DNA from 3 places in the Streptomyces sp. ISL-99 genome. Region 1 is predicted to be linked to each of the others. Evidence: riboswitches for the same ligand, from Rfam matches in the RefSeq annotation. Region 1 holds a riboswitch; each other region holds the start of a gene.
The links. Region 1 has a riboswitch for thiamine pyrophosphate ahead of thiO (glycine oxidase ThiO). Riboswitches for the same ligand answer to the same signal wherever they lie in the genome.
Positions count from the first base shown of each region.

Region 1 (6,977 bases):
GCCTTCCCCGCGTGTCAGTGGTGGTACTGGTGGACCACGGCGTGGCCCTTGCCGCGGCCGATCATCCACTTGTTGACGGGTGTGGTGATGATGAAGGCGGCGAAGAGCGCGAAGGCCAGTACGCCCCAGAACATCGCGTCGGTGAGGTGCGCGTCCATCGCGCCCGGCCACAGGGCGAGTACGCCGTTGTCTGGGGTATTCCCGGTATCCCTCGATGGACTTCAGAAGTCCTCAGAATCCACGTAGCTCCTTCAGTCGCGCCACATCGGCCGCATGGCCCTCTTTGCCGCCGGGCGTCTCGATCGTCAGCGGCACGCCCTCGGTCGCCGGGTGCGAGAACAGCTCCCGGAAAGGGTCCTCGCCGATGTGGCCGGAGCCGATGTTCTCGTGGCGGTCCTTGTGGGCGCCGACGCCTTCCTTGGAGTCGTTGGCGTGGATCAGCTTGAGCCGGCCCTCGCCGACCGTGTCCACCAGCAGGTCCAGCGTCTGCTTCATCCCGCCGGGCCCCGCGAGGTCGTGCCCCGCCGCGTAGATGTGGCACGTGTCGAGGCAGACGCCGAGTTTGGGGTGGGCGTCGAGCGCCTCGAAGTACGGGCCGAAGTCCCAGGTGCGCGAGCACAGCGACGCGCCCTGGCCCGCCGTCGATTCGAGCAGCAGGAACGGGTCGTCGTCGTGCGTCAGCTCGTCGAGGAGCGGCAGCAGGTAGGTGCGTACCTGCGCGAGTGCCTCGGAGCGCGGCCGGCCGCCGGTCGCGGAGCCGGTGTGCACCACCACGCCCAGCGCGCCGATCTCGCGGCCGCGGCGCAGTGAGTGCCGCAGCGATTCCACGGACCGCTCGACGGTCGCCTCGGTGTGCGAGCCGAAGTTGATCAGGTACGGGGCATGGACGTACGCCGGTATCCGTTCGGCGGCGCAGGCCGCGCGGAACAGTTCGTCCTGTGCCGGATTTCCGGTGGGTGTCGCCCAGCCGCGCGGGTTGGCGACGAAGACCTGCACGGCCTCGGCGCCCATTTCACGGGCGTACGCGAGACCGTTCGTGGCGAGGCCACCGGCCACGGGCACATGGCCGCCGACGGGGTTTCGGGAGGGGAAAGGTGCGTTGCTCATCGCCGTCAAGGATGCCAGGGCATCAGGAGCCTCTTGTCTTCCCGCCTTCCCGCTTTCCCGTCTCTCGCCTACAGGCCGCCCTTGGTCCTGATGGTGATCGTGCTGCCCTCCGGGGCCTCGTCGCCCTCCCTGACCGACTGGCTCGCGATCTCGTCGCTGAAGGAGAGGAAGGGACGGTCCACCTCGACCTCGAAGCCCGCCGCCTTGAGCGTGCTCTTCGCGTCCTCGACCTTCTCCCCGACGACATCGGGCACGGGGATCATGCGCGGCCCCTTGGAGACGGTGAGCGTGATGGTGTCGCCCTTGGCGAGCCGCGCACCCTCGGCCGCGGACTGCCTGGCGACGGACCCGGCCTCCTCCTGCGAGGTGACCCGCCCGGACGCCACCTTCACGGTGAACCCGGCGTCCTCCAGCTCCGACGTGGCGTCCTCCACGCTCTCGCCGGTCACGTCGGGCACCTCCACGGGGGAGCCCTTGCTGACGACCATGGCGATCGCGGAGTCCGGGTGCCGCTCGGTGCCGGCGCGCGGGTCCGTACTCACGACGGAGCCCTGTGGTACGTCCTCGCTGAACGCCCTGGTGACGATGCCGGGGGCCAGACCTGCCTTCTTGAGCTCACCCTTGGCCTCGGCGAGCGGCAGCCCCTCCACGTCGGGGACCTTCACCGTCTCCGGGCCGCGCGAGACGACCAGCGTGACGGAGCCGTTGTCGCGGATGCGGGCGCGGGAGGCCGGGTCGCTGTTCATGACGGTGCCGCGTTCGTACGTCTCGCTGTACTCGCGCCGCACCTCCTTCACGTCGAGACCGGCGGCAGAGAGCCGCTTGGCGGCCTCCTTCTCCGACTGACCCAGGAGGGAGGGGACGCGGGTGAACTGCCCCGAGTTGATGTACCAGACACCGGCGCCGGTACCGAGGACGAGCAGGACGGCGGCGACGATCGCGAGCAGGCCGCGTCTCGGCGCGAAAGCGCGCCTCGGGGGCGCGGGCTGCGGCGGGGGCATCTGGAGGCGACTGGTGCGGTGGAGGGGCTCGGCAGTGCCGTTGCCGCTGCCGTCCCCATCGCCGTTCCCCTGCCCGATGGCCCGCGGGATGACGCTCGTACGGTCGTCGGCGCCGTTGTGCGTCACCTCCGCGCGGGCCTGCGGAGGCACCGCGTCGAGCTGCTCGTCGCTGAGCGCGGCGCGCGCTTCCCGGGCCTGCGCGAGGAGAGCCACGGCGTCGTACGGACGGATCTCCGGGTTGCGTGCGGTGGCGCCCGCGACCAGCTCGTCCAGCTCGACGGGGAGCCCGGGCACGGCGGCGGACGGGGCGGGCACGTCGTCGTGCAGGTGCTGGTAGAGCACCTGCGCGGCGGTGCCGCCGGTGTGCGGCTTGGCTCCGGTCAGCATCTCGTACAGCACGACACCACAGGCGTAGACGTCCGCGCGGGTGTCGGCGGTGCCGTGCTCAATCTGCTCGGGTGCGAGATACGAGACGGTGCCGAGGACGGAGCCGGTGGTGCTGGTGATCGTGTCGACGGCCCGTACGAGACCGAAGTCGGCGACCTTGACGCGCCCGTCGTCCCCGATCAGAACGTTCTCGGGCTTCATGTCCCGGTGCACGAATCCGGCACGGTGTGCCGCGCCGAGCGCGGCGAGCACGGGCTCCAGGATGTCGAGGGCGGCACGGGGCTGGAGGGCGCCGCGCTCACGCAGTACGTCACGCAGGGTGCAGCCGGCGACGTACTCCATCGCGAGGTAGACGTACGACCCGTCCGTCCCCTGGTCGAAGACGCCGACCACATTCGGGTGCGCGAGCCGGGCCACCGACTTGGCCTCCCGGATGAACCGGTCCACGAAGGAGGCGTCATCGGCGAGGGCGGGGTGCATCACCTTGAGGGCGAGCACGCGGTCGAGGCGGGTGTCGACGGCCCGGTAGACCGTGGCCATGCCGCCGACGGCGATGCGCGCATCGACGCGGTAGCGGCCGTCGAGCACGTGCCCGACGAGCGGGTCCTGAAGGGTCGTATCCACGGGGTGAGTCTACGAGCCGCCGCTGACACCTCTTGCGGGTGCGGGTTTGGTGGGGCGGCATTGCAGCGGAGCTGTGACAGCGGGGCGGAGGCGCGTACGGGGGCGCCTGTGGCGGGCCTGTTCCCCACCCCGCCCCTTCCCGAACCGGGGGCAAGCCCCCAGACCCCCGGACGCCCTACGGGCGTGTCCTCAAACGCCGGACGGGCTGGATTTGCCCGTTCAGCGGCACCATCCAGCCCCTCCGGCGTTTGAGGACCGGGGTCTGGGGCGGAGCCCCAGTTTCAGAACGCCGGGCGTTCCGGGTCCAGGGCCGCGCGGCCCGCCGCAGGCGAAGACGCCTCGGCGAAGTGCCGCCGGGGAATCCGCCCGGCCCGGTACGCCAGCCGCCCCGCCTCCACCCCGTGCCGCATCGCCTCAGCCATCAGCACCGGTTCCTGCGCCCGCGTCACCGCCGACGCCAGCATCACCGCCGCGCACCCCAGCTCCATCGCCAGCGTCGCGTCCGACGCCGTGCCCGCACCCGCGTCCAGAACGACCGGCACGCGCGCGTGCTCGACGATCAGCTGGAAGTTGTGCGGGTTACGGATGCCAAGACCGGATCCGATCGGCGACCCCAGCGGCATGATCGCCGCGCACCCCACATCCTCCAGCTTCCGCGCGAGCACCGGATCGTCGTTCGTGTACGGCAGCACAGTGAAGCCGTCGTCCACCAGCGTCTCCGCCGCGTCCAGCAGCTCGATCGGATCGGGCAGCAGCGTCCGCTCGTCGGCGACGACCTCGAGCTTCACCCAGTCCGTACCCAGCGCCTCCCGCGCGAGGCGCGCGGTCAGCACGGCCTCGCCCGCCGTGAAGCACCCCGCTGTGTTCGGCAGCACCCGGATGCCGAGCTTCTCCAGAACGGAGAGCACCGACCCCTGGACGCTCGGATCCAGCCGCCGCATCGCGACAGTCGTCAGTTCGGTCCCGGACGCGACCAGTGAACGTTCCAGTACGTCGAGGCTCGGCGCACCGCCCGTTCCCATGATCAGGCGCGACGAGAACGTGGCGTCGCCGATGGTCAGAAGGTCGTCGGCCATGGCTCAGCCTCCCTGGACTGCGGTGAGGACTTCGATGCGGTCGCCGTCGCCGAGCGCGGTGGAATCCCACTGACCGCGCGGTACGACGGTTTCGTTGAGGGCGGCGGCGACCCCCGAAGGGGCCCGCGTGAGGGTCGCGACGAGTGCGCCCAGCGTCGTACCGGCGACGACCTCGCGAGTCTCGCCGTTCACGGAGATGGTCATACGGGCTGCTCCTGCGGTACGGAGACGGGGGAGGTGGAGGAGACGGGAGAGGTGGGGGAGGTGGGGGAAGCGGGTGACGACGCAGGGGTCGGCGCGAAACGCAGTGGGCTGAACGGACGCGCCTCTTCCGGCAGCTCCCCGCCGGCCAGCACGTCAGCCATCGCATCGCCCGTGACCGGCGTGAGCAGCACCCCGTTGCGGTAGTGCCCAGTGGCCAGATGAAGCCCCGGCAGTGCGGTCGGCCCGAGCAGCGGCGCGTTGTCGGGGGAGCCGGGGCGCAGCCCCGCGCGGGTCTCCGTCAGCGGCAGTTCGGTGATCCCGGGCACCAGCTCGTGCGCGTCGCGCAGCAGCTCGTACACGCCGCCCGCCGTGACCGTCGTGTCCCAGCCGAGTTCCTCGCTGGTCGCGCCGACGACCAGCTCGCCGTTCTCGCGCGGCACGAGATACACGTGGCTGCCCCGCACCACCGCACGCACCGTCCGGCTCAGGAATGGCGCGTACGCGGGCGGCACGGCCAGCCGCAGCACCTGGCCCTTCACCGGCCGTACCGGCGGCAGCACCTCTTCCGGTACGCCGCCGAGCCTGCCACTGAGGCTTCCCGCCGCCAGCACCACCTGGCCTGCCGCGAGCTCCGTCCCGTCCGCCAGTACGGCCCCGGAGGCCCGTCCCCGTACCACTGAGAGCCGTTCGGCCCAGTCACGGTGCCAGACCACCCCGGCCCGCTCGCAGGCCGCCAGCAGGGCAGCGGCCAGCCGCCTCGGGTCGACCTGGTGGTCCCCGTCCACGCGCAGACCCCCGCGCACGCCCGGCGCGAGCATCGGCTCAAGACGGCGGCATTCGCGCCCCGTGAGCCACTCCGACTCCAGGCCGGAGCGGCGCTGGAGGGCGTGGAGTTCGCGCAGGTGGGCGCGGTCGTCCGTGTCGAGCGCGACGGCGAGTGTGCCGCAGGCGCGGTAGCCGGTGCCCTGCCCGCTCGCCGCTTCCAGCTCGGCGACGAACGCCGGGTAGCGCTCGGCGGACGCGAGATTGAGGCCGAGCAGCGTCTGCTCGCCGTAGTGCAGCTCGGTGACGGCGGCGAGCATTCCGGCCGCGACCCGCGCTGCACCGCCGCCCGGCTCCGGATCGGCGACAGCGACGCGCAAACCCCGCTGCGCGGCCCGCCACGCCGTGACCAGGCCGATGATTCCGCCCCCGACAACGAGGACGTCTGATGTACGCGACATGGGCGTCCAGCCCCTCCCTTCGCCGGCATGACCCGGATCAGGTTCGTACGGTCGGAGGCCGCCCAGCCTCCCTCTCAGCCCGGTACGCCCGGACTCCCGCGAGTGGTATGTCCTGCTGGGAGCCCGGTGATCTTTCCCCGGGCCGCAGCAGTACGGTGGCCACCCTAACGCCCGGCCCCAACGCGCTGTAAGGGAGCAATCGCTGTGGCCCGCTCGCTCGACGGACTCGTCCTCTCTCCGGTCGCCGACCAGGCACCCGGTCAGGTGGGGACCCGGACCCGGTTCACGTATCACGAGGACGACGGCCGGATCTGGGCCGAGTACGCGGGCGGCGACGTCGTACGCGGCCACCTCGTCGGCACGCGCGAGGGCGACGCGCTCGACTTCCGTTACGTCCAGCTCAAGCACGACGGCACCACCTCGTCGGGCCACTGCACGTCCACCGTCGTCGGCCTCCCCGACGGGCGCGTGCGGCTGGAGGAGACGTGGGCGTGGGAGTCCCAGGAAGGCAGTGGGACGAGCGTCGTCGAGGAGCTGCCGGCGGCGTTCCTGTGACGGTGTGTCAGAGATCTCCCCTTCGTGGCCTTGAGAGCGGCGGGACGTGCCGTCCTACAGTGACCGGGTGAGTGACCAGAGGCAGGCAGAGCGGCGCGTCGTCATCGTCGGCGCGGGAATGGCCGGCGTGCAGACCGCCGTGGCCCTGCGCGAGCAGGACTGGACCGGCTCCGTCACGCTGATCGGCGCCGAGCCGCATCAGCCGTACGACAGGCCGCCCCTGTCCAAGGCGGTGCTGCTCGGCACGGCCGAGGGGTCGGCCTTCGACGTCGATTTCGAGGCGCTCGGCATCGAACTCCACCTGGGGCGCGAAGTGACGGGCGCGCGCCCTGCGGCGCACGAGATCGACACCCCCTCGGGCCCCGTTCCGTACGACGTGCTGGTCGCCGCCACCGGTGCGCTGCCCATCACGCTGCCCGGCAGCGAGGGCGTTCAGGGGGTCCATCTCCTGCGCACCCTCGACGACGCGGCCCGGCTGCGGCCGGTGCTCGACCGGAAGCGCGACATCGTGGTCGTCGGGGCCGGCTGGATCGGGGCGGAGTTCGCCACGGCCGCCCGCGAGGCGGGCTGCGCGGTGACCGTCGTCGAGGCGGCGGACCGGCCGCTCGCGGGCACCATGCCCGCCGAGGTCGCCGCCCCCATGGCCGCCTGGTACGCCGAGAGCGGCGCCGAACTGCTCACCGGCGCGCCCGTCGCGCGGATCGAGCCCGGCACTGTCGTCCTCGCCGACGGACGGCGGCTCGCGGCCGGCGCGGTGGTCGTCGGCATCGGCGCCAGGCCCGCGACGGCCTGGCTCGCCG
Region 1 covers NZ_JAGGPC010000015.1:133,687-140,663, forward strand. Annotated here, with positions in the region: partial or broken gene J7E91_RS09975 (DUF4396 domain-containing protein) at 15-191, opposite strand; gene J7E91_RS09980 (deoxyribonuclease IV) at 232-1,107, opposite strand; gene pknB (Stk1 family PASTA domain-containing Ser/Thr kinase) at 1,176-3,119, opposite strand; gene J7E91_RS09990 (thiazole synthase) at 3,401-4,195, opposite strand; gene thiS (sulfur carrier protein ThiS) at 4,199-4,399, opposite strand; gene thiO (glycine oxidase ThiO) at 4,396-5,622, opposite strand; TPP riboswitch at 5,620-5,732, opposite strand; gene J7E91_RS10005 (hypothetical protein) at 5,827-6,177, shown strand; gene J7E91_RS10010 (FAD-dependent oxidoreductase) at 6,296-6,977, shown strand, end outside.

Region 2 (6,977 bases), on a different contig from region 1:
GCACGCACACGATCTCGTGGTCGGCGACCTCCAGGTTTACGTCGTCGAGCACGGCTCGCTTCCCGAACCGCACGGTCGCCCCGTCCAGCCGCAACATCAGAACTCCCCGGATCCGGTTCGGTCGGGCCGCATGCGTTCCAGGACCAGCAGCGACACCGCGCACACCACCATCAAAATCGTGCTCAGGGCCATCGCCTGCCCGTAGTTCAGGTCCCCCGCCCGCCCCAGCAGCCGCGCCACGGCCACCGGCAGCGTCGGATTGTCGGGCCGCGCGATGAACACGGTCGCCCCGAACTCGCCCAGCGATACGGCGAAGGCGAACCCGGCGGCGACGAGCAGCGCCCGCCGCACCATCGGCAGGTCGACCTCCCGCCACGCCCGCAGCGGCGAGGCCCCGAGCACGGCCGCCGCCTCGCGCAGCCTCGCGTCGACCGCCCGCAGTACGGGCAGCATCGTGCGTACGACGAACGGCACACCCACCAGCGCCTGCGCGAGTGGCACCAGAATCCACGACGTACGCAGATCCAGCGGCGGCCGGTCGAGCGTGATGAGGAAACCGAAGCCCACCGTCACGGCCGACACGCCCAGCGGCAGCATCAGCAGCGCGTCGAAGCCGCACACGAGCCGCCCCGCCCGCCGGGTGAGGGCCGCCGCCGCGAGCCCGCCGACCACCAGCGCGATGGCGGTCGCGGCCAGGGCGTACTCCAGCGAGTTCCACACCGCTTCCAGCGGCGGTACGAGGAAGGTGCCCCCGCTCGCACCCGCCGACTGAAGCGCCCGGTAGTACCCGAACCCGTACCCGTCGGGCCCGTCCAGCGACCGCTCGACGAGCACCCCGAGCGGCACCAGGATGAGCCCCGCAACCGTGGCGAGCACGCCGCCGAGCAGCGCCCACTGCCCTGCCCCGCGCGGCGGCCGCGCCGTCTGCGCCGCGTCGACCAGCTTCAGGGCGCTCTCCCTGCGCCGTACCGTCCACGCGTGTACGGCGAGGATCGCGCCCACCGCCGCGAACTGCACCAGCGTCAGCACGGCCGCCGTCGGCAGGTCCAGGAACTGCGCGGTCTGCCGGTAGATCTCCACCTCCAGGGTGGAGTAGGCGGGCCCGCCGAGGATCTGCACGACACCGAAGGAGGTGAACGTGAACAGGAAGACCATCAGCGCCGCGGCGGCCACGGCGGGCACGAGCGCCGGCAGCGTCACCCGCCGCCAGGCGGTGAACCGCCCGGCGCCGAGCACCCGGGCCGCCTCTTCCTGGCGCGGGTCGAGCTGCGACCACAGGCCGCCCACGGTCCGTACGACGACCGCGTAGTTGAAGAAGACGTGCGCGAGCAGGATCGCCCACACGCTGGTGTCGAGCCGTACGCCCCACAGCTCGTCCAGCAGTCCGCCCCGCCCGAGCAGCGCCAGGAAGGCGGTCCCGACGACGACCGTAGGCAGCACGAAGGGCACGGTGATCACGGCGCGCAGCAGCTGCTTGCCGGGGAAGTCGAGCCGGGCGAAGACGTACGCCGCCGGAAGCGCGATCAGCAGTGTCAGGGCCGTGGAGGCCAGTGCCTGCCACGCGGTGAACCACAGAACATCGAGGATGTCCGGATCGGCGAGCACCTCGCCGATCCGGCCGAACCGCCAGACGCCGTCCACCTTGAGCCCGCGACCGACGATCGCGGCCACGGGGTAGGCGAAGAAGGCCGCGAAGAACGCGACGGGCACGGCCATGAGACCGAGCCGCACCGCGCTCCCGCGCACGGCCTTGCCTACTTCAGGACGAGCGAGGACCACGACTTGACCCACTGCTCGCGGTTTTCAGCGATCTTCTCCGGGGCCACGGTCTGCGGCTTGTCGACGACCACGCCGTGCTGCGTGAACAGCTCGGGCAGCTTCGCGTCCTTGACCACCGGGTTCACGAACATGTTCAGCGGCATGTCCTCCTGGAACTTCTTCCCGATGAGGAAGTCGATGAGCGCCTTGCCGCCCTCCTCGTTCTTCGCACCGGTCAGCAGCCCGGCGAACTCGGTCTGCCGGAAGCAGGTGCCGGTCGCGACGCCGGTCGGCGCCTCCTTGGGCTGCGGCTTCGCGTACAGCACCTCGACCGGCGGGCTGGAGGCGTACGAGACGACGAGCGGCCGGTCGGCCTTCGATGCCTTGCCGCCGGCGGAGCCGGAGAACTCCTCGTTGTAGGCCTGCTCCCAGCCGTCGACGACCTTGACGCCGTTGGCCTTGAGCTTCTTCCAGTAGCCCTGCCAGCCGTCGTCGCCGTACTGACCGACCGTGCCGAGCAGGAAGCCGAGACCGGGCGAAGAGGTCCCGGCGTTCTCGGTGACGAGCAGGTTCTTGTACGCCGGCTTGATCAGGTCGTCGAAGGACTTCGGCGGCGCGAGCTTCTTGTCGGCGAAGTACTTCTTGTCGTAGTTGACGCAGATGTCACCGGTGTCGACGGGCGTGACGCGGTGCTTGCCGCTGTCCAGCTGCACCTCGGCCGGGACCTCGCCGAGCCCCTTGGCCTCGTACGGCGTGAAGATGCCGTTGTCGAGCGCCCGCGAGAGGAGCGTGTTGTCGACGCCGAAGAAGACGTCGCCGCGCGGGGAGCCCTTGGTGAGGATCTCCTGGTTGAGGGCGGCGCCCGCGTCCCCGCTCTTGAGGACCTTGACCGTGTAGCCGGTCTCCTTGGTGAACGCCTTCAGTACGGCGTCGGAGGCGTTGAACGAGTCGTGGCTGACCAGGGTCACGGTCTTGGACTTCTTGCCGTCACCGGAGCCGGAGTCGTCCTTGCCGCCCCCGCACGCGGCGAGCGTGGAGACGCCGAGCGCCGCGGCCAGAGCCGTGACCGCGAGCTTCTTGGTGGTGTGCACTGAATTCCTCCTGGGATGGGACATCCAGGAAGAGACGCGGCCCCGCCCGCGGAAAACGGGCAGGGCGCAACAGCTCGAGTAGTGACCGAACTTCCTACCCAGAATGACCTGGGCAAGGTTCAGAGGGTCTGCGGCGTACCGCACTCTCAGCGCTGTGGCGCTCCCCTGTCGGAATATGTAAATGTGCGGCCCACGTTACACGGGCCCTTTCCCCGGCCTATCGCTCGGTAGCCGCCAGCTGTCCGCACGCTCCGTCGATCTCCTGGCCACGGGTGTCCCGTACGGTCACGGGCACGCCATGAGCTGCGATCGCCTCGACGAACGCCTTCTCGTCCTCGGGACGGGAGGCGGTCCACTTCGAACCCGGGGTCGGGTTCAGCGGGATCAGGTTGACATGCACCCGCTTGCCCTTGAGGAGGCGGCCGAGCAGGTCACCGCGCCACGCCTGGTCGTTGATGTCGCGGATCAGCGCGTACTCGATGGAGATCCGGCGGCCGGACTTCTCGGCGTACTCCCACGCCGCGTCCAGGACTTCCCGCACCTTCCAGCGCGTGTTGACCGGCACGAGGGTGTCGCGCAGCTCGTCGTCGGGGGCGTGCAGCGAGACGGCGAGACGGCACTTGAAGCCCTCGTCGGCGAACCGCAGCATCGCCGGGACCAGGCCGACCGTCGACACGGTGATGCCGCGCTGCGACAGCCCGAGCCCGTCCGGCTCCGGGTCGGTGAGCCGGCGGATGGCGCCGACGACGCGCTTGTAGTTGGCGAGCGGCTCGCCCATGCCCATGAAGACGATGTTGGACAGCCGCGCGGGGCCGCCGGGAACCTCGCCGTCGCGCAGCGCGCGCATGCCGTCCACGATCTGGTGCACGATCTCTGCGGTCGACAGGTTGCGGTCGAGACCGGCCTGTCCGGTCGCGCAGAACGGGCAGTTCATGCCGCACCCGGCCTGCGAGGAGATGCACATGGTGACCCGGTCCGGGTAACGCATCAGGACGGACTCGACGAGCGTCCCGTCGTGCATTTTCCACAGCGTCTTGCGCGTGGTGTCGTCGTCGCAGCTGATGTGCCGCAGCACGGTCATCAACTCCGGCAGCAGCTCCGCCTGGAGCTTGTCGCGCGAACCGGCGGGGATGTCGGTCCACTCCGCCGGGTCGTGCGCGTACCGCGCGAAGTAGTGCTGCGACAGCTGCTTGGCGCGGAACGGCTTCTCACCGATCGCGGCCACGGCCTCGCGGCGCTCGGCGGGCGTGAGATCGGCGAGGTGCCGCGGGGGCTTCTTGGCTCCGCGCGGCGCGACGAAAGTGAGTTCTCCAGGTACAGGCATGGTTTATTCAGTGTCGCAGACAATTTGTGCACCACCGAAAGTGGCCATTGAGCAACCCCAACGGCGCCCAGCCACCTCCGCGAGAGCGGCGGCGGTTCAGCCGCAAAAAGGGGTAGGGGCCCGCCGTCCTGTGGACGACGGGCCCCGGACGCACAAACCTGCAGGTCAGCCCGTACCTACAAAGATGACCAGCAGCAGCCACACCACCGGAGCCGTCGGCAGCAGCGAGTCGAGCCGGTCCATGATGCCGCCGTGTCCGGGAAGCAGCGTGCCCATGTCCTTGATCCCGAGATCCCGCTTGATCATGGACTCGCCGAGGTCGCCGAGCGTCGCGCTCGCGGCCACCACGAAACCGATCAGCAGGCCCTGCCACCACGTTCCGTCGTGCACCAGGAACTCCATGCACAGCGCGCCCGCCGCCATCGCGAAGGCGACCGCGCCGCCCAGCCCCTCCCGGGTCTTGCCGGGGCTGATGCGCGGTGCGAGCTTGTGCTTGCCGAAGCGCCAGCCCACGGCGTACGCCCCGGTGTCGCTGACCACCGTCAGCAGCAGGAAGGTGAGTACCCGCTGCGCGCCGTCGTCGGCCGCCAGCATCATCGCGACGAACGTCGCCAGGAACGGCACGTAGAACGCCGCGAAGACGCCCGCCGTGACGTCCTTGAGGTAGCCCTCGGGCGACTCGGTCATCCGCCAGACGAGTACCGCGAGCGCGGTGAGCGCCATGGCGACCCACGCGCCCTCCGCGCCCCTGACGTACCCCGCCACGACCATCGCCGCGCCGCCGACCGCGAGCGGCACCAGCGGGGCCTTGATCCCCTTGCGCTCTTCCAGCCGCGAGGTCAGCTCCCACAGCCCGACCACCACGGCGACCGTTATCACGCCGAGGAAAGCGGCTTTCCAGATGAACAGCGACGCGATGATCACCGCGCCGAGTCCCACGCCCACCCCTATGGCGGCACGCAGATTACGCCCCGCACGCTTCTTCTGCGGGGGCGTCGGCGGGGTGGGCATGGGCTCCTCGGGAGGCACGATGGGCATGGGGCGAGTCTGCTCGGCCTGCTGCGCATCGTAGGCGGGACCCGCCGGGGCAGGCCCCTGGTCGGAGGGTCCCCACGCGGCGGCGTAGTCGCCCCGCGTCGGGGCCCCCCAGGAAGAGTCGTTCATCAGACCTCGAGCAACTCGGCTTCCTTGTGCTTCAGCAGCTCGTCCACCTGCGCGGCGTACTTCGCGGTGGTGTCGTCGAGCTCCTTCTCCGCACGGCGGACCTCGTCCTCGCCGGACTCCTTGTCCTTGACCAGCTTGTCGAGGGTCTCCTTGGCCTTGCGGCGGACCGCGCGGATCGAGATCTTGGAGTCCTCGGCCTTGGTCTTGGCGACCTTGATGAACTCCTTGCGGCGGTCCTGCGTCAGCTCGGGGAACGTCACCCGGATGATGTTGCCGTCGTTGCTGGGGTTGACGCCCAGGTCGGAGTCGCGGATCGCCTGCTCGATGTTGCGCAGCGCGCTCTTGTCGAACGGCGTCACGATGGCCATCCGCGCCTCGGGGACCGAGAAGGAGGCCAGCTGGTTGATCGGCGTCAGTGCGCCGTAGTAGTCAGCCACGATCTTGTTGAACATCGCCGGGTGCGCACGGCCGGTGCGGATCGCGGCGAAGTCCTCCTTGGCCACCACGACGGCCTTCTCCATTTTCTCCTCGGCCTCGAGGAGGATTTCTTCGATCACCACTTGCTCCTGCGTGTCTCGATCGGGCCCGGCATGAACTGCATGAACAGACCCTGTGAACCTGCGTCTGTGAGTGTGCGCGTCTTCTCTGCACGGTGTCCGACCGGCAGAGTGTTTGTCCATCCTCCGGTCAGGCCCGGGTGCCCCGGTCGCTCACGAGCGTGCCGATCTTCTCACCCTTGACCGCCCGCGCGATATTGCCCTCGGCGAGCAGCTCGAAGACGAGGATCGGAAGGTTGTTGTCCCGGCAGAGGGTAATCGCCGTCATGTCGGCGACCTTGAGGTCCCGGGTGATGACCTCGCCGTACTCGAGCGCGTCGAACTTGACGGCTGCGGGGTTGGAACGGGGGTCGGAGTCGTAGACACCGTCGACACCGTTCTTGCCCATCAGCAGAACCTCGGCGTCGATCTCCAGGGCACGCTGAGCGGCGGTGGTGTCGGTGGAGAAGTAGGGCATCCCCATGCCGGCGCCGAAGATGACGACCCGGCCCTTCTCCAGGTGGCGCACGGCGCGGAGCGGGATGTACGGCTCGGCGACCTGGCCCATGGTGATGGCGGTCTGCACGCGGCTGTCGATGCCTTCCTTCTCCAGGAAGTCCTGGAGGGCGAGGCAGTTCATGACCGTGCCCAGCATGCCCATGTAGTCGGACCGGGCCCGGTCCATGCCGCGCTGCTGGAGCTCGGCGCCACGGAAGAAGTTGCCGCCGCCGATGACGACCGCGATCTCCGCACCGTCACGCACGACGGCGGCGATCTCCCGCGCGATGGCGTGCACGACGTCAGGGTCCACACCCAGGCCGCCGCCGCCCGCGAACGCCTCGCCGGACAGCTTCAGCATGAAACGGCCGGTCACTTTGCCGTCGTCGCTCTTCTGGGTATTCGTCATGGAGATCTCCTAGTGCACATACGAAGAAGGCCATTGCCGGTGGGTGCTGAGTCCCGTGCGCGGCAATGGCCTCCTCGTAAGATCTGCGGTCGTCCGTTACGTGCGCGTCCGACTGCTGTAGACCCTAGCGGGGTCCACGCTCGATCGCTGAAACGGACTAGATGCCGACCTTGATGCGCGAGAAGCGCTTCAGGGTG
Region 2 covers NZ_JAGGPC010000048.1:118,837-125,813, reverse strand. Annotated here, with positions in the region: gene J7E91_RS28195 (ABC transporter ATP-binding protein) at 1-97, opposite strand, end outside; gene J7E91_RS28190 (iron ABC transporter permease) at 97-1,716, opposite strand; gene J7E91_RS28185 (thiamine ABC transporter substrate binding subunit) at 1,755-2,849, opposite strand; TPP riboswitch at 2,923-3,026, opposite strand; gene rlmN (23S rRNA (adenine(2503)-C(2))-methyltransferase RlmN) at 3,067-4,173, opposite strand; gene J7E91_RS28175 (phosphatidate cytidylyltransferase) at 4,339-5,337, opposite strand; gene frr (ribosome recycling factor) at 5,337-5,894, opposite strand; gene pyrH (UMP kinase) at 6,025-6,780, opposite strand; gene tsf (translation elongation factor Ts) at 6,938-6,977, opposite strand, start outside.
Region 2: it holds a riboswitch for thiamine pyrophosphate, as region 1 does, so the genes downstream of both, J7E91_RS28185 (thiamine ABC transporter substrate binding subunit) here and thiO (glycine oxidase ThiO) in region 1, are expected to answer to the same signal.

Region 3 (6,977 bases), on a different contig from region 1:
GAGTTCCCAGACCGCCGACGTCTGGGTGACCGTCACGTCGTCGAGCACACCGAGCGAGCCGATGATGACGCCCGCGAGCAGCAGGCCGCTCATGTCGATGTCCGGGTAGAGGCCGTGGATGAGCCCAGTGTTGTCGTCCGTGTTGCCACTGAGATACGCCCAGCCGATGAAGAGCGAGCCGAGCAGCCCGATCAGCAGCAGTGAGATGAGCGTGCCGACTACGGCGACGGACGTACGGGCGGTCAGGCCGTGGCAGGCGTAGAGCGCGATCAGCATGATGGCGCTCGCCCCGACGACCGCGACGATCAGCGGATTCGAACCCTGGAGGATCGCGGGGAGGATGAACAGCGTCAGGATCGCGAAGGACACGGCGAGTGCGATCAGCGCCATCAGGCCCTTCATGCGGCCGACGACGATCACCGCGAGCGCGAAGATGCCGGCCAGCAGCGCCATCGGGATCCCGCGGTCCACGTCCGTCACCGAGTACTGGAGGTCGCGGGGCGCGTCGGGCGCGTACGCCACCACCACGCCCTGCCCCTCGTTCAGCTGTCTCGGCGCGTCCGGCTGGACGATCTCGGTGAAGGTACGGCCCTTGTCCTTGCCGGACGTGACCTCGACCGTCGCCCTCTCACAGGTGCCCTGCTGCGCCTGCTGGGCCTCGCGGCCGGACGGCGTGGACGTGTCGCCGGTCGGTGGCACCTGGGCGGCGTTCACGTCCTTGCAGTCGACCTGCTGAACCTGCGTCACCTTGCCCGACACGGTCTGCCGGTCGAAACCGACACCGGTGCGCTCGTGCTCGGGCGCGCCGCCGGGCCAGAGCACGACGAGGCCGATGAAAACGGCCGTGGCGAAGGGGATCAGCACCGCCGCGATGACCTTGCGCAGGTGCTTGGAGACGGGCGCGGCGGGCCCGTGACTGTGGGTGTGGCCGTGGATTTCGGGCGTTGGCTGTGGGGACGTCACCGACCGATCATCGCAAGAACGACGGGGGCCCTCTGTTCAGCGCGCCAGAAAGGACGCTAGCGTGGGGGCACCTTTGCACACGCGGGAGCTCGGAGCACCGGGCTGAGAGGGCGCTGACCTTCGTACGCAAATCCGTACGAAAGCCGCTGCGTCGACCGCCGAACCTGTTACCGGGTAATGCCGGCGTAGGGAGTAGGTCTCATGACCACAGCGGATGCACACACGCCTGCCACCAGCCAGGACGGCCGCAAGCCGGGCTGGCACAAGGGATACGTGACCGGGCCCGAGGGCTCGCGTTCGGATCTTCGCGTGCCGGTCCGGCAGGTGCACCTCACCAACGGGAAGGACGTGACGCTGTACGACACGTCCGGCCCGTACACCGACCCCACCATCGAGACGGACGTACGCCGCGGACTCGCGCCGCTGCGCGAGAACTGGATCATCGGCCGCGGCGACACCGAGGAGTACGCGGGCCGCCCGGTCCGTCCCGAGGACGACGGGATCAAGCACACCTCGCCGCGCGGGGGCCTTCGGAACCTCGACGCGGTCTTCCCGGGCCGTCCGCGCCAGCCCCGCCGGGGCCGCGACGGCCAGGCCGTCACGCAGCTCGCGTACGCCCGCCGCGGCGACATCACGCCCGAGATGGAGTACGTGGCGATCCGCGAGAACGTGGCGCCCGAGGTCGTACGGGAGGAGATCGCGGCGGGCCGGGCGGTCCTGCCGGCGAACGTCAACCACCCGGAGATCGAGCCGATGATCATCGGCAAGCGGTTCCTGGTGAAGGTCAACGCCAACATCGGCAACTCCGCCGTCACTTCCTCCATCGAGGAGGAGGTGGACAAGATGACGTGGGCCACCAAGTGGGGCGCCGACACGGTCATGGACCTGTCGACCGGCCGCAACATCCACACCACCCGCGAGTGGGTGCTGCGCAACTCCCCCGTCCCGATCGGCACCGTCCCGCTCTACCAGGCCCTCGAAAAGGTCGACGGCCGGGCGGAGGAGCTGACCTGGGAGATCTACAAGGACACGGTCATCGAGCAGGCCGAGCAGGGCGTCGACTACATGACGGTCCACGCCGGCGTGCGGCTGCCGTACGTCCCGCTGACCGCCCGTCGCAAGACCGGCATCGTCTCGCGCGGCGGCTCGATCATGGCCGCGTGGTGCCTCGCGCACCACAAGGAGTCGTTCCTGTACGAGAACTTCGAGGAGCTCTGCGACATCCTCGCGGCGTACGACGTGACGTACTCGCTCGGCGACGGCCTGCGGCCCGGTTCGATCGCGGACGCCAACGACGAGGCGCAGTTCGCCGAGTTGAAGACCCTCGGGGAACTCAACATGATCGCCAAGCGTCATAACGTACAGACGATGATCGAGGGTCCTGGTCACGTCCCGATGCACAAGATCAAGGAGAACATCGACCTCCAGCAGGAGATCTGCGAGGAGGCCCCCTTCTATACGCTCGGCCCGCTCACGACGGACGTGGCCCCGGCGTATGACCACATCACCTCCGGCATCGGGGCGGCGATGATCGCATGGTGGGGCACGGCCATGCTCTGCTACGTGACGCCCAAGGAGCACCTGGGTCTGCCCAACCGTGACGACGTGAAGACCGGCGTCATCACCTACAAGATCGCGGCCCATGCCGCGGATCTCGCCAAGGGGCACCCGGGAGCACAGGAGTGGGACGACGCGCTGTCGGACGCCCGCTTCGAGTTCCGCTGGGAGGACCAGTTCAACCTGGCCCTGGACCCGGACACGGCGCGGTCGTTCCACGACGAGACGCTGCCCGCCGAGCCGGCGAAGACCGCGCACTTCTGCTCCATGTGCGGTCCGAAGTTCTGCTCGATGAAGATCAGCCAGGACATTCGGCGTGAGCACGGCGGCACGCAGGACGAGATCGAGGCGGGCATGGCGGAGAAGTCCAAGGAGTTCGCCGCCGCCGGTAATCGGGTGTACCTCCCGATCGCCGACTGATCCGTCCGTCCCGCCCATATCGTCCATCTCCTCCGTCCCGTCCGTCCCTCGCCCCGGCCGCTGTCAGTGGGTGCCGCTACGTTGGCGGCAGAGCTGATGACAGGAGGCCCGGGGTGAGCGGGGCGGGGACAGTTGTGGAGATTGCCTACGGCGAGGGGTGGGACCTCGCGGCGCGTACGCTGCTGGGGCCGCTGGCCCCGGAGGCGGCGAGGGCCCGGGACGAGGCCGGGCTGCCGTACGTCGCGGTCTGCCGGGTACCGGGCGGGGACGGTCCTGCGGAGGTCCGCCTGGTTTCGTGGCGGGACCACTACGCGGGTGTGTGGGTGTACGACAAACAGGGCCGGCGTACGCAGCGCATCGAGCTGCGACTCCTCGACGGGGACCGGCTGTTCCGCCGGGAGACGGACAGCTGGCTCTACGCGGGCCCGGACATGCCGGAGTTCGACCGCGCGTGCCCCCGCGAGACGGTGTCGCTGCTTCCCGACGGGCGGGGGAGCAACTCGTGGCAGCCCAAGGGGGAAGAGGGCTCCATGCTCACCACTACGGCCGACGTTTCCGAGGAGCAGCGGTGGATGGACCGGCCGGCGTTCGGTGACTGGCCGCTGTTCTCCGCGCAGCGGCGCGGATTGACCGGGCCGGTCGTGTTCCACGACGCCGACGTGCCCGAGGGCGGTGCGGTCGGCCGCCCGGAGGACACGTGGCGCCCTCCCCGGCCGGCCGGTCCCGACCACCTGGAGGCACTGTTCCGGCCCGGTACGCGTATGTCCACCAGTCACTTCTCCGACATGACCGTCCTGGAACCGCGCCGCTGTGGAACACTGCGCGTCCCCAGCGGGGTGCTGGCCGTCGACTGTCCCTGTAACGACGGGAGGCCGAGGATAACGGTGGCTGTCCCGCCGGGTGCGTACGCACTCGAAGAGGCGCGGGTCAGCGTCGGTTACGACTGCGAGTGGACCGGCGGCTGGGTGACCCGTACGGACGCTACGGCGGTCCGGCTGCGGCTGAGCGACACCCCCGCCGCGTCCTGGGACATGGCTCTGGGAGAGGACGACGACATCCGGTTGCTCGGGGACGACGAGGCGTACGGCTTCGCAACGGACGCGGCGACCGGCTGCTTCGCCGACGCCGCGGCCTGGGAGCCCTTGCGGGGGCTCTTCGAGCGGGCCCTGATCCACGACGACCCGCACGCCGGCGAGCACCTCTCGGACTCCATGTACATACTGCGGACCACCGACCAGGCCACGGCGGCCGATCTCGTCGCCTTCGCGACGTGCGGGGACCGCACGTATCCCGTCTGGGTGGGGCGATCGGAGGCCGGGGAGATCGTCTGCGTGGACGTGGTGCTGGACTACCTGCCCGACCTCAAGGTGCACTGACCGGCCGGATCGCCACCGGCGCCGGCCCGCGCGGTAACGGAACAGGCAACAACCGCCCACCACTTGATCATTCATGTCTACGCTCCCCACCATGGGCGGAATCGACGTGGCCAATGGAGTGGTGGGCGCCGTGCTGGGCATGGTGTTCGCCACGCTGTTTCAACAGCCCTTGCAGGACGCCTGGTTCAGGATCCGCAGGCGCTCGGCGAGCGCGGTGCGCAGCATGCGCTCCCGTGGGGAGCCCAGCCGCGCCTGGACCACGTTCGCACTGGGGCCGCTCCACACCTCCGCCTTGATCGTGGAGGGTGACGGTGAGTCCACGATCACCAGCGAGGCCATACACATTCAGGTCCTGGACGACGAAATAGCCCTGCCCGCGGAGATGGCCGGCTGGCGTGAGGAGATCGCGGCCGAGAGCGATCGGCTCCAGGCCGAGGGCCGGACGCCCGTGTGGAACGGTCCGCGTTACGCCGTCGAGTCGTTCGGTATCTCCCGGTCCGCTCTCGACGAGCATCCGGAGGTCCACCTGCGGCTGCGGCCCACCGACTACTACACGTTTCTGGCGGCCCAGCAGCTCGACCGCCGGCTGACCGGCGGCGGCACGCCCCGCTCCCGCTACCTCGACCCCGACCGCCCCCTGGAAGCACCTGCCTTTCTCCAGTGCAGCTTCGGCGTCAACGTCGCCGTCGTGACCGCCGACGACATGCTGGTCGTCAGCCAACGCAGCGAACGGGTGCGGATGGCGCCGGGGGTGTGGAACTCCTCGGTCAACGAGGGGCTGTCCCGGCACATCGACTCCTCGGGCCGCAACGCACCGGACCTGTACGCCGTCGCCCGGCGTGGTATGCGGGAGGAACTCTCCCTGGAGCCGTCCGAGCACTCGCTCGCTCTGCTCGCCTTCGTGCTGGACGTCGACAGGCGCCACTGGAGCGCCCACTTCTACGCACGGCTCAAGACCTTGACCCGCGAGGGCGTCCAGGCACGCATGAGCCGGGGCGTCGCCGACCGGTGGGAACACCAGACGACGGAATTCGTCCCCTTCCGCCCGGCGGACGTGACCAGGTATCTGCTGCGTGCGGACCGGATACACCGGTGGGCTCCGGCGGCTCCGGCGCTGTTCCACCTGGCGCTGGTGCACGTCCACGGTCGCGCGTCGGTGGAACGCGCGGAGGCGCAGACCGTCCGGCGGCTCCAGTAGTTACTCGGGTTTGTGGTCGGGGCCACCGAAGTCGGGGCTGGAGAAGTCCGGGCTGGAGAAGCTCGGGCGCGGCCCCGGTGTGGTGCCGCCGTCCGGGCCGGGGCTGCTGTAGTCCGGTCGCGAGTACCCCAGGTCGGGCATACGGCCGGCGGGCCGGCGCGGCGCCGGGGCGGCCGGACCCGTACCCGGTTCGGCCAGGGCGGCCCGCAGGAAAGGTACGACGCCCCGCTCCAGCAGGGCGTGGCGCCACGCCTCGCCGGCCCGCTCCACCTCTGGGTTCCGCTCACGCTCACCTCCCCGCCCGTCGCGGCACGCCGTCGAACCGTTGCGCAGGGCCGTCAGGAGCAGGCCGACGGCGGCGGCCAGGAAGCCCGCCGCCGCGAGCGCCGCGAAGATCCAGCCCGCCGTCAGCAGCGTCCGGGCGAAGGCCGGTTCGGGCGTGAGCATGGTGAGGAGGTATCCGACGATCAGGAAGATCACCGAGGCGGTGCCCGCCAGCACGGGGGCCAGAACGGCGACGACGGCGGCCGCGCCCGCGCCCGTCGTCTCCGTCGTGGCGTCGCCCATGGCGAGGACGGAACCGGTGCCGTCGGCCGCCGCGGGAGGCGTGCGCATTTCCTCGCGGACCTTTACGTAATGGTCGTATTCGGTGGCCGCCGCCGCGGCGATGAGCGCACTGGCGTTCATTGCCATGGTGCGCAACTGGGTCGAGTTCAGCCGTTGCCCGATGGCGGACAGTTCCGGGCGGTGGTGAGCGGTGCGCAGTGCCTCGTCGAGAACGCGTTCGAATTCCGGGCGGTCCTCGGCCAGCAGGTGCGGAGCGCTGCTGTTCATGTGCATCCCCCGATGCTCCGTAGGGCCGGAATACCCGCCATGGGCGGGTAATTGGGCGGAAACGGAGGAGAGCCTGCTACGGATAAGCCGATGGTAGAGCGCCTACGGCACGGGGTGACAGGGGGTTTCCGGAAATAGGCCCAGTGATAAGTGCGGCATGTATATGGCCGCGCCTGCCCCCGCGAAGTTCAGTTATGCAGGGGGAGTTGGACCACCAGCAGCTTTCCGGCCATGGTCACGCCGCCGTCCATGGCGATGGCGAGCCCGTCGGCGTACACGTGAGGCCCCTCCACGACCGGCCCGGAATTCTCGTCGTCGTCGTCCGCGCTCTCATTGCCCACCTCGCCCAGCAGGTAGGGGATGGGGCTGTGACCATGGACGATGCGTTCGCCGCCGTACGCGTCGAGGAGCTCGCGCACGGCCTGGGCGCCGCCCTCGTCACGGAAGGCGAAGCGCTTGGTGAGCTTGCGGAAGACGTCCCAGCACTCGTCGGCGTCGTTGCGCGTGAGAATGGCGTGGACTGTGTCGTTCACGTCCTCGATGGTGCTGCCGTAGTCGAGATAGGCGGTTGTGTCGGAGTGCGTCAGCAGATGCGCGTCTTCCAGTGCGATCGCGTCGAGGCGGGACAT
Region 3 covers NZ_JAGGPC010000023.1:118,489-125,465, reverse strand. Annotated here, with positions in the region: gene J7E91_RS15115 (YibE/F family protein) at 1-963, opposite strand, end outside; TPP riboswitch at 1,035-1,172, shown strand; gene thiC (phosphomethylpyrimidine synthase ThiC) at 1,165-2,940, shown strand; gene J7E91_RS15105 (DUF4241 domain-containing protein) at 3,054-4,316, shown strand; gene J7E91_RS15100 (hypothetical protein) at 4,408-5,514, shown strand; gene J7E91_RS15095 (hypothetical protein) at 5,515-6,354, opposite strand; gene J7E91_RS15090 (metallophosphoesterase) at 6,537-6,977, opposite strand, start outside.
Region 3: it holds a riboswitch for thiamine pyrophosphate, as region 1 does, so the genes downstream of both, thiC (phosphomethylpyrimidine synthase ThiC) here and thiO (glycine oxidase ThiO) in region 1, are expected to answer to the same signal.